2 regions of the Neobacillus sp. 19 genome follow, and region 1 is predicted to be linked to the other one. Evidence: a T-box and tRNA genes for the amino acid it is inferred to sense, from the RefSeq annotation. Region 1 holds a T-box; the other holds one or more tRNA genes.

Region 1 (4,177 bases):
ATGATAAAGGAGCGTTTTTCATGCCACGTGCCTTATGGCTTTTAATCATCGGGATGGCAGTGAATGTAATAGGCTCTTCTTTTTTATGGCCTTTAAATACAATCTATATTCACAATCATTTAGGAAAATCCTTATCCGTAGCCGGGATTGTCCTCATGCTCAACTCGGGAGCAAGCGTTATTGGAAATCTCTATGGCGGTCATTTATTTGATAAAATTGGCGGCTATAAATCTATTCTTTTGGGAATTGGTATTTCCCTCTTGGCCCTTATAGGCTTATCCATTTGGCATGATTGGCCGCAATACGTCGTTTTTCTAACCATCGCTGGTTTTGGAGCAGGAATTATTTTTCCATCCATGTATGCAATGGCGGGTTCGGTTTGGAAAGAGGGCGGGCGGAAATCATTTAATGCCATTTATGTCGCACAAAATCTCGGGGTAGCCGTTGGTGCGTCACTTGGCGGTATCGTAGCTGATTACTCCTTCCAATTAATCTTCTTAGCGAATACCATCATGTATGTTGTCTTCTTACTAATTGCTATTTTTGGATATAAGGGAATCACGGTAGAACATGTAGCACACAACCATATCGAAAAAACAATGACTCCAATAAAAAACAAAGTGAATTTACATGCCTTGTTAATTATTTGTTCGGGTTATTTGCTATGCTGGGTTTCTTACAGTCAATGGACAACAACGATTGCATCTTACACGCAAGAAATAAACATCTCAATGACGCACTATAGTTTATTATGGACGATAAACGGTGCCATTATCGTCCTCGGGCAGCCGCTTTTGAATGGGATACTTAAATATCTATCTGCTTCTCTTAAGTTGCAAATCCTAATTGGAATTGGGATCTTTATCGTTTCATTTTTAGTTGCAGGTAAAGCGAATGCATTTTCAGGCTTCCTCGTAGCAATGATAATCCTAACAGTCGGCGAAATGTTCATCTGGCCTGCCGTTCCTACCATTGCTTTTGATTTAGCTCCTAAGGGAAGAGAAGGCTTTTATCAAGGAATCGTCAACAGCACCGCAACCGGTGGCAGAATGATTGGCCCATTACTAGGCGGAATAATTGTAGACCTATACAACATGTCAGTACTATTTATCCTATTAATCGGACTTTTCCTAATCGCCATCATAACCACACTTATCTATGATCATGGAATAAAAAGGAAATTGGTGTCAGGCACCGTTCGTGGACAAATGTAGGATTTGTCCACGTGGAATGGACAGTGAGGGGTACCTCACTGTTTTTTTGATGTTTAAAAGGAAGAGAAACGGTCTAATATGAAAATAGGCGCAAGCATACTTGCATACTGCCTGAAAATTTAATACAATAACCGTAATACTTTTTATATTAGAAAAACAGTGATCAGGAGTAGTAGTGGTCAATATCCGAGCCATTAGAGAGTTGACGGCTGGTGAAAGTCAACCGGGTACATCATGAACTCGCCTTTGAGTTGCAGGCATGAAGGAACAGTAATGCTTGCCGTTTTCCGCGTTAAGGATGAATGAAGCGAGTGCATTCATGCACTAATGTGGGTGGTACCGCGGGAAGATACATACAATCCTCTCGTCCCTTTTTTGGGATGAGAGGTTTTTTATTTTATCTAGCTGCAGCGCCTAGCCCCTCGAGGTCATAAGCCAGTCCGGCAAGAAGGTTAAAAAACAACCTTCTCACCGGCCCGTCTTATGCTGGTCGGGGCTGAACAAGGCGCTTCCGCTTTTATTTTTTTGTAGGAGGAAAATAAAATGAGTTTCGACCATCAGCAAATCGAAAAAAAGTGGCAACAGAAATGGGAAACAGAAAAAACATTCAAAACAAGTGAAGAATATGATAAACGCAAGTTCTACGCTTTAGATATGTTCCCGTATCCATCAGGTGCAGGACTCCATGTAGGTCATCCAGAAGGCTATACAGCAACAGATATACTATCTCGTATGAAGCGGATGCAGGGATATAATGTCCTTCATCCAATGGGCTGGGATGCTTTCGGACTGCCGGCAGAGCAGTACGCATTAGATACTGGTAACGATCCGGCGGAGTTTACCGAGCAAAATATTAACACCTTCCGCAGACAAATTAAAGCACTTGGATTCTCCTATGATTGGGATCGGGAAGTAAATACGACAGACCCAGAGTACTATAAATGGACACAGTGGATTTTCTTAAAGCTTTGGGAGAAAGGACTTGCCTATATTGATGAGGTAGCTGTAAACTGGTGCCCCGCATTAGGAACCGTTCTTGCCAACGAAGAGGTCATTGATGGCAAGAGTGAACGCGGCGGCCATCCGGTTGAACGCCGTCCGATGAAGCAATGGATGTTAAAAATCACTGCTTACGGGGACCGTTTATTAGAAGACTTAGAAGAGCTTGATTGGCCAGAAAGCTTGAAAGAAATGCAGCGCAATTGGATTGGCCGTTCTGAAGGTGCTGAAGTAACCTTCGCGATCGATGGACATGATGAAACCTTCACTGTTTTCACGACACGTCCGGATACCTTATTCGGTGCAACTTATGCTGTATTGGCGCCGGAACATGCCTTTGTTGATAAAATCACAACTGCTGAGCAACGCGCTGCTGTTGAAGCCTATTTAGATAAAGTGAAAACAAAGAGCGACCTTGAGCGTACAGACCTTGCGAAAGAGAAAACAGGTGTATTTACCGGAGCATATGCCATCAATCCGGTAAATGGTGAAAATATACCAATCTGGATTGCAGACTATGTATTAGTCAGCTACGGAACAGGTGCAATTATGGCAGTACCTGCCCACGATGAACGTGACTATGATTTTGCCAAAGAATTCGGTCTGCCAATTATACCGGTTGTTGCCGGCGGCGACGTTGAGAAAGAAGTATATACCGGAGATGGTGAACATATCAACTCCGACTTCTTAAATGGGTTAAATAAAGAAGAGGCAATTACTAAAATGATTTCCTGGTTAGAGGAAAAAGGCATTGGAACGAAAAAGGTAACCTTCCGTTTACGTGATTGGCTGTTCAGCCGCCAGCGTTACTGGGGCGAACCAATTCCAATTATCCATTGGGAAGATGGCACGATGACAGCTGTTCCTGAAGATCAACTTCCATTGATGCTGCCAAAAACGAAAGATATCAAACCGTCCGGTACAGGTGAATCACCACTTGCTATTATTGCAGACTGGGTAAATGTCGTGGATCCGGCAACAGGCAAAAAAGGCCGCCGTGAAACGAATACAATGCCGCAATGGGCCGGCAGCTGCTGGTACTATTTACGTTATATCGATCCAAAGAACAGCGAAGCATTGGCTTCAGCTGAAAAATTAAATCACTGGCTGCCGGTTGATATTTACATTGGCGGTGCTGAACATGCTGTACTTCACTTGCTGTATGCCCGTTTCTGGCATAAATTCTTGTATGATATCGGAGTCGTTCCGACAAAAGAACCATTCCAAAAGCTATTTAACCAGGGGATGATTTTGGGCGAAGGCAATGAAAAAATGAGTAAGTCAAAAGGAAATGTGGTCAATCCTGATGATATCATCGACAGTCATGGTGCCGACACGCTTCGCTTATATGAAATGTTTATGGGCCCGCTAGATGCCTCGATTGCCTGGTCAACTAACGGTCTAGATGGCTCACGTCGCTTCCTTGACCGGATATGGCGCTTATTTGTGGAGGAAAACGGTGAATTAAATTCGAAAATCCAACCAAATGAAGAAGCTTCTACCTTGGAAAAAGTGTACCACCAAACGGTGAAAAAGGTTACCGAGGATTATGAAGGGCTACGCTTCAATACGGCGATTTCACAAATGATGGTATTCATTAATGAAGCCTATAAATCAACTGTACTTCCAAAGGATTATGTTGAAGGTTTTGTAAAAATGCTTGCACCTGTTTGCCCGCATATTGCTGAAGAGCTGTGGGGAAAACTAGGTCACAGCGGAACCATCTCGTACGAAGCTTGGCCTGCATATGATGAGGCGAAATTAGTCGATGATGAAGTTGAAATTGTCATCCAAGTAAACGGTAAGGTAAAGACAAAACTTAAGGTTCCAACGGATGCCAGCAAAGAAGCATTGGAAGGGATCGCAATGGACGATGACCGGGTAAAGGAACAAATTGAAGGAAAAACAATTCGTAAAGTGATTACAGTACCAGGTAAGTTAGTAAATATCGTTGCGAATTAAAA
Region 2 (4,177 bases), on a different contig from region 1:
TCCCATAGCGTCAAGCTAGTAAGATCCCTGAAAGATGATCAGGTTGATAGGTCAGAGGTGGAAGCATGGCGACATGTGGAGCTGACTGATACTAATCGATCGAGGACTTAACCATTTCAAATTGGTTGAACTCGTTTTTACAAAAACTTCTTCTGCATTATCTAGTTTTGAGGGAATGAAAAAAATTAAATTTCCTCTTGAAAAATATGAAAAAGACATTATAATAAAATAGTGTCGATAAAATAGTCTGGTAACAATGGCGAGAAGGTCACACCCGTTCCCATACCGAACACGGAAGTTAAGCTTCTCAGCGCCGATGGTAGTTGGGGCATGCGCCCCTGTGAGAGTAGGACGTTGCCAGGCTGTAATCATATTATTCCGCAGTAGCTCAGTGGTAGAGCTATCGGCTGTTAACCGATCGGTCGTAGGTTCGAGTCCTACCTGCGGAGCCATTTTTGTTGGAGAGCTGTCCGAGTGGCCGAAGGAGCACGATTGGAAATCGTGTAGGCGGGTAACCCTGTCTCAAGGGTTCAAATCCCTTGCTCTCCGCCATAAAAACATTGTAACAATATGGCCCCTTGGTCAAGCGGTTAAGACACCGCCCTTTCACGGCGGTAACACGGGTTCGAATCCCGTAGGGGTCACCATTTGGAGGATTAGCTCAGCTGGGAGAGCATCTGCCTTACAAGCAGAGGGTCGGCGGTTCGATCCCGTCATCCTCCACCATAATGCTCTAATTATTATTATTATCGCGGGGTGGAGCAGTCCGGTAGCTCGTCGGGCTCATAACCCGAAGGTCGCAGGTTCAAATCCTGTCCCCGCAATTTGGTCTGGTAGTTCAGTTGGTTAGAATGCCTGCCTGTCACGCAGGAGGTCGCGGGTTCGAGTCCCGTCCAGACCGCCATTTAGAGTGGCTCAGTAGCTCAGTCGGTAGAGCAAAGGACTGAAAATCCTTGTGTCGGCGGTTCGATTCCGTCCTGAGCCACCATTTATTCATTTAATTGATTGCCGATGTAGCTCAATTGGTAGAGCAACTGAATCGTAATCAGTAGGTTGGGGGTTCAATTCCTCTCGTCGGCACCTTAAGCTGACAATAACATATTATAGTGGAGGGGTAGCGAAGTGGCTAAACGCGGCGGACTGTAAATCCGCTCCCTCCGGGTTCGGCGGTTCGAATCCGTCCCCCTCCACCATTTATTTATAGGGGTATAGTTTAAAGGTAGAACGAAGGTCTCCAAAACCTTTGGTGTGGGTTCAATTCCTACTACCCCTGCCAATCATATTGTGGCGATTGTGGCGAAGTGGTTAACGCATCGGATTGTGGTTCCGACATTCGTGGGTTCGATTCCCATCAGTCGCCCCATAAAAATATTTTATTATTATCATTGGGCTATAGCCAAGCGGTAAGGCATCGCACTTTGACTGCGACATGCGTTGGTTCAAATCCAGCTAGCCCAGCCATTCTGCGGAAGTAGTTCAGTGGTAGAACACCACCTTGCCAAGGTGGGGGTCGCGGGTTCGAATCCCGTCTTCCGCTCCAAAATATACGGCGGCATAGCCAAGTGGTAAGGCAGAGGTCTGCAAAACCTTTACCACCGGTTCGAATCCGGTTGCCGCCTCCAAATTTTATCTTTCATGGATTAAAATAAGTAATTGATTTTTGCCGGGGTGGCGGAACTGGCAGACGCACAGGACTTAAAATCCTGCGGTAGGTGACTACCGTACCGGTTCGATTCCGGTTCTCGGCATTGCTTCAAACATCTTAATACGCCGGTGTGGCGGAATTGGCAGACGCGCACGACTCAAAATCGTGTTCCGTGAGGAGTGTCGGTTCGACCCCGACCACCGGTATCAATTCGATGATAAAAAGGTTTTTCACATACCATGTAGAAAACCTTTTTTGTTTTTTATTCGTATGATGGACAATTCGCAGAAGAAAAAACATAAAGAAGCGTTGTTTAGTAAAGTGAAAAAAATCGACAAATTTCGATGAAGCTACTTGACGTATGGAAGAATTGTGTGTATTATAATAACAGTCAGTTCATCAATTTGTCATATTTAATCAAAACATGCGGGTGTAGTTTACTGGTAAAACCTCAGCCTTCCAAGCTGATGTAGTGGGTTCGATTCCCATCACCCGCTCCATACATATTAACTAACGCAGTGTATCGTTACATAGGAGAACGATGCATTGCGTTTTTTCATTACATTAAAAAAGGATGCCTTCTAGCATTCAAGAATATGAAATGTACCTTCCCCGCCATGAATTTGTAAAAACATGTCCATTAATGAAAGTGTCAGCTTTTCAGCATTTTCGATATCGGTTGATGGCCGTAAATAAATGATTTGTAAAGCATTTTTCGTAGTATATTTTACGGGTGTTCGTTCTGAATCGACAAACGGGCTGCCAAAAGGTCCCTCTTGATCAGCGGCCAAAAGTAATCGATCTAAAGAATTTTTCCTCCCGTTTAATCCTATGTACTCCTCGCCGGCTTTACCAATTCGTATTTCAACTGACCCTTGGATAAGATCAAGGTCATAAATTCCAATCGGCACTTGATACTGAAGTGAAAAAAAATTATTGATATCAATAGCACTTTGCACCGAAGAAAGATAATTTTGCGATTGTACCCGTCTATATAAGCTTTCTGCAGAGGGACGGTAGCGATTTGGATCTTTACCAGTCTGTTTAAATACGTTGCGCCATTCTTGTAAGCCCGGAAGGTCTGTTACATTAGTGTTTTCTAAATCAAAATAAATCGACTCTTGAAAAAGCTGCAGTCTGCCCTTAAGCATTTGTGGTGAATCTCCTACTGTGATATTTCTGTATTCAATTACCCCAAGTTTAAAGCCGGGAATTTGCTCGATTATTTCCGTTGAAAGTTGAATTTCCAACGATTCCACCTCCAAATTTCATTAAAAATAGTTTATCATAATTAGATGTGCAGCTAATAATCTTATCAACTTTAAAATAGACGAAGTATTTTGGAAAGGAGGGAATTGAAATGGATGTAAATAGATTAAAAACTGAACTTATTGCCTTCAGTAAAGAGATTGGCATTGATAAAATCGGGTTCACTACAGCAGATCCATTCGATGAATTAAAAAATCGTTTAATTAGACAGCAGGCTCTTGGCTATCAATCAGGATTTGAGGAGCCGGATATCGAGAAACGAGTTACACCCTCATTGCTGCTTGAAGAGCCTCGCTCAATTATTTCGATTGCCCTCGCTTATCCATCAAAAATGAAGGAACGGAAGGAAGGCAGGAAGGGTGAGCGGAGAGGGATATTCAGCAGAGCCTCTTGGGGGCTAGATTATCATCATATTCTTCGGGACCGGTTGAAAAGGCTGGAAGAATTTATTATCTCTAATATCCCTGATGCCCGGTTAAGATCAATGGTTGATACTGGGGAGCTATCAGACCGGGCAGTTGCTGAAAGAGCCGGAATTGGCTGGAGCGGAAAAAACTGTGCCATTATTACACCGGAATTTGGCTCCTACGTATATATAGGAGAAATGATAACAAGTATTCCGTTTGAACCGGACACACGAATAGAGGACCAATGCGGGTCTTGCACAAAGTGTTTAGATGCCTGTCCTACAGGTGCTTTAGTCCAAGGCGGGCAAATTAACGCTCAGCGCTGTATATCATTTTTAACACAGACAAAAGGATTTATTCCTGATGAGTTTCGGGAAAAGATTGGGAATCGTGTTTACGGCTGTGATTCCTGTCAGACTGCATGTCCGCATAACAAAGGGAAAAACTTTTATTTTCACTCGGAAATGGAGCCCGACCCTGAAGTAGCCAAGCCCCTGTTAAAGCCGATTTTATCGCTAAGCAACCGCGAATTTAAAAATAAGTTCGGCTATGTCTCGGGTTCATGGAGAGGAAAGAAACCCATTCAGCGGAATGCGATGATTGCACTTGGCCATTTTAAAGATGAAACGGCTATTCCTGAATTAACTGAGGTTTTAGTAAAAGAAGTAAGTCCCGTTGCAAGGGGAACGGCTGCATGGGCATTAGGGAAAATTGGCAGCGCCAAGGCATTAACTGCCCTTTTAACAGCCAAAGAAAATGAAGCTGATACTGAGGTTCTTGAAGAAATTAATAAAGCATTAAGTTTTTTCCAATAAGAAAAGAGCAAACCGTTTTGCTCTTTTTTTATATTAAATCC

The links. A T-box is a leader RNA that pairs with one kind of tRNA and senses whether it is charged. The one in region 1 lies ahead of leuS (leucine--tRNA ligase), so its partner is inferred to be a tRNA-Leu.
Region 2: it encodes a tRNA-Leu, which carries the amino acid that the T-box ahead of leuS (leucine--tRNA ligase) is inferred to sense. The anticodon was not compared.

What each region holds. Positions count from the first base shown of each region.
Region 1 covers NZ_JBMPZU010000050.1:66,795-70,971, reverse strand. Annotated here, with positions in the region: gene ACO1D1_RS15430 (MDR family MFS transporter) at 21-1,214, shown strand; T-box leader at 1,365-1,589, shown strand; gene leuS (leucine--tRNA ligase) at 1,758-4,175, shown strand.
Region 2 covers NZ_JBMPZU010000048.1:3,040-7,216, forward strand. Annotated here, with positions in the region: rRNA gene ACO1D1_RS14895 (23S ribosomal RNA) at 1-115, shown strand, start outside; rRNA gene rrf (5S ribosomal RNA) at 247-363, shown strand; tRNA gene ACO1D1_RS14905 (tRNA-Asn) at 378-452, shown strand; tRNA gene ACO1D1_RS14910 (tRNA-Ser) at 461-552, shown strand; tRNA gene ACO1D1_RS14915 (tRNA-Glu) at 573-647, shown strand; tRNA gene ACO1D1_RS14920 (tRNA-Val) at 651-726, shown strand; tRNA gene ACO1D1_RS14925 (tRNA-Met) at 751-824, shown strand; tRNA gene ACO1D1_RS14930 (tRNA-Asp) at 828-904, shown strand; tRNA gene ACO1D1_RS14935 (tRNA-Phe) at 913-988, shown strand; tRNA gene ACO1D1_RS14940 (tRNA-Thr) at 1,008-1,080, shown strand; tRNA gene ACO1D1_RS14945 (tRNA-Tyr) at 1,109-1,193, shown strand; tRNA gene ACO1D1_RS14950 (tRNA-Trp) at 1,203-1,276, shown strand; tRNA gene ACO1D1_RS14955 (tRNA-His) at 1,288-1,363, shown strand; tRNA gene ACO1D1_RS14960 (tRNA-Gln) at 1,387-1,461, shown strand; tRNA gene ACO1D1_RS14965 (tRNA-Gly) at 1,466-1,540, shown strand; tRNA gene ACO1D1_RS14970 (tRNA-Cys) at 1,549-1,622, shown strand; tRNA gene ACO1D1_RS14975 (tRNA-Leu) at 1,663-1,748, shown strand; tRNA gene ACO1D1_RS14980 (tRNA-Leu) at 1,770-1,851, shown strand; tRNA gene ACO1D1_RS14985 (tRNA-Gly) at 2,072-2,145, shown strand; gene ACO1D1_RS14990 (B3/B4 domain-containing protein) at 2,227-2,895, opposite strand; gene queG (tRNA epoxyqueuosine(34) reductase QueG) at 3,006-4,136, shown strand.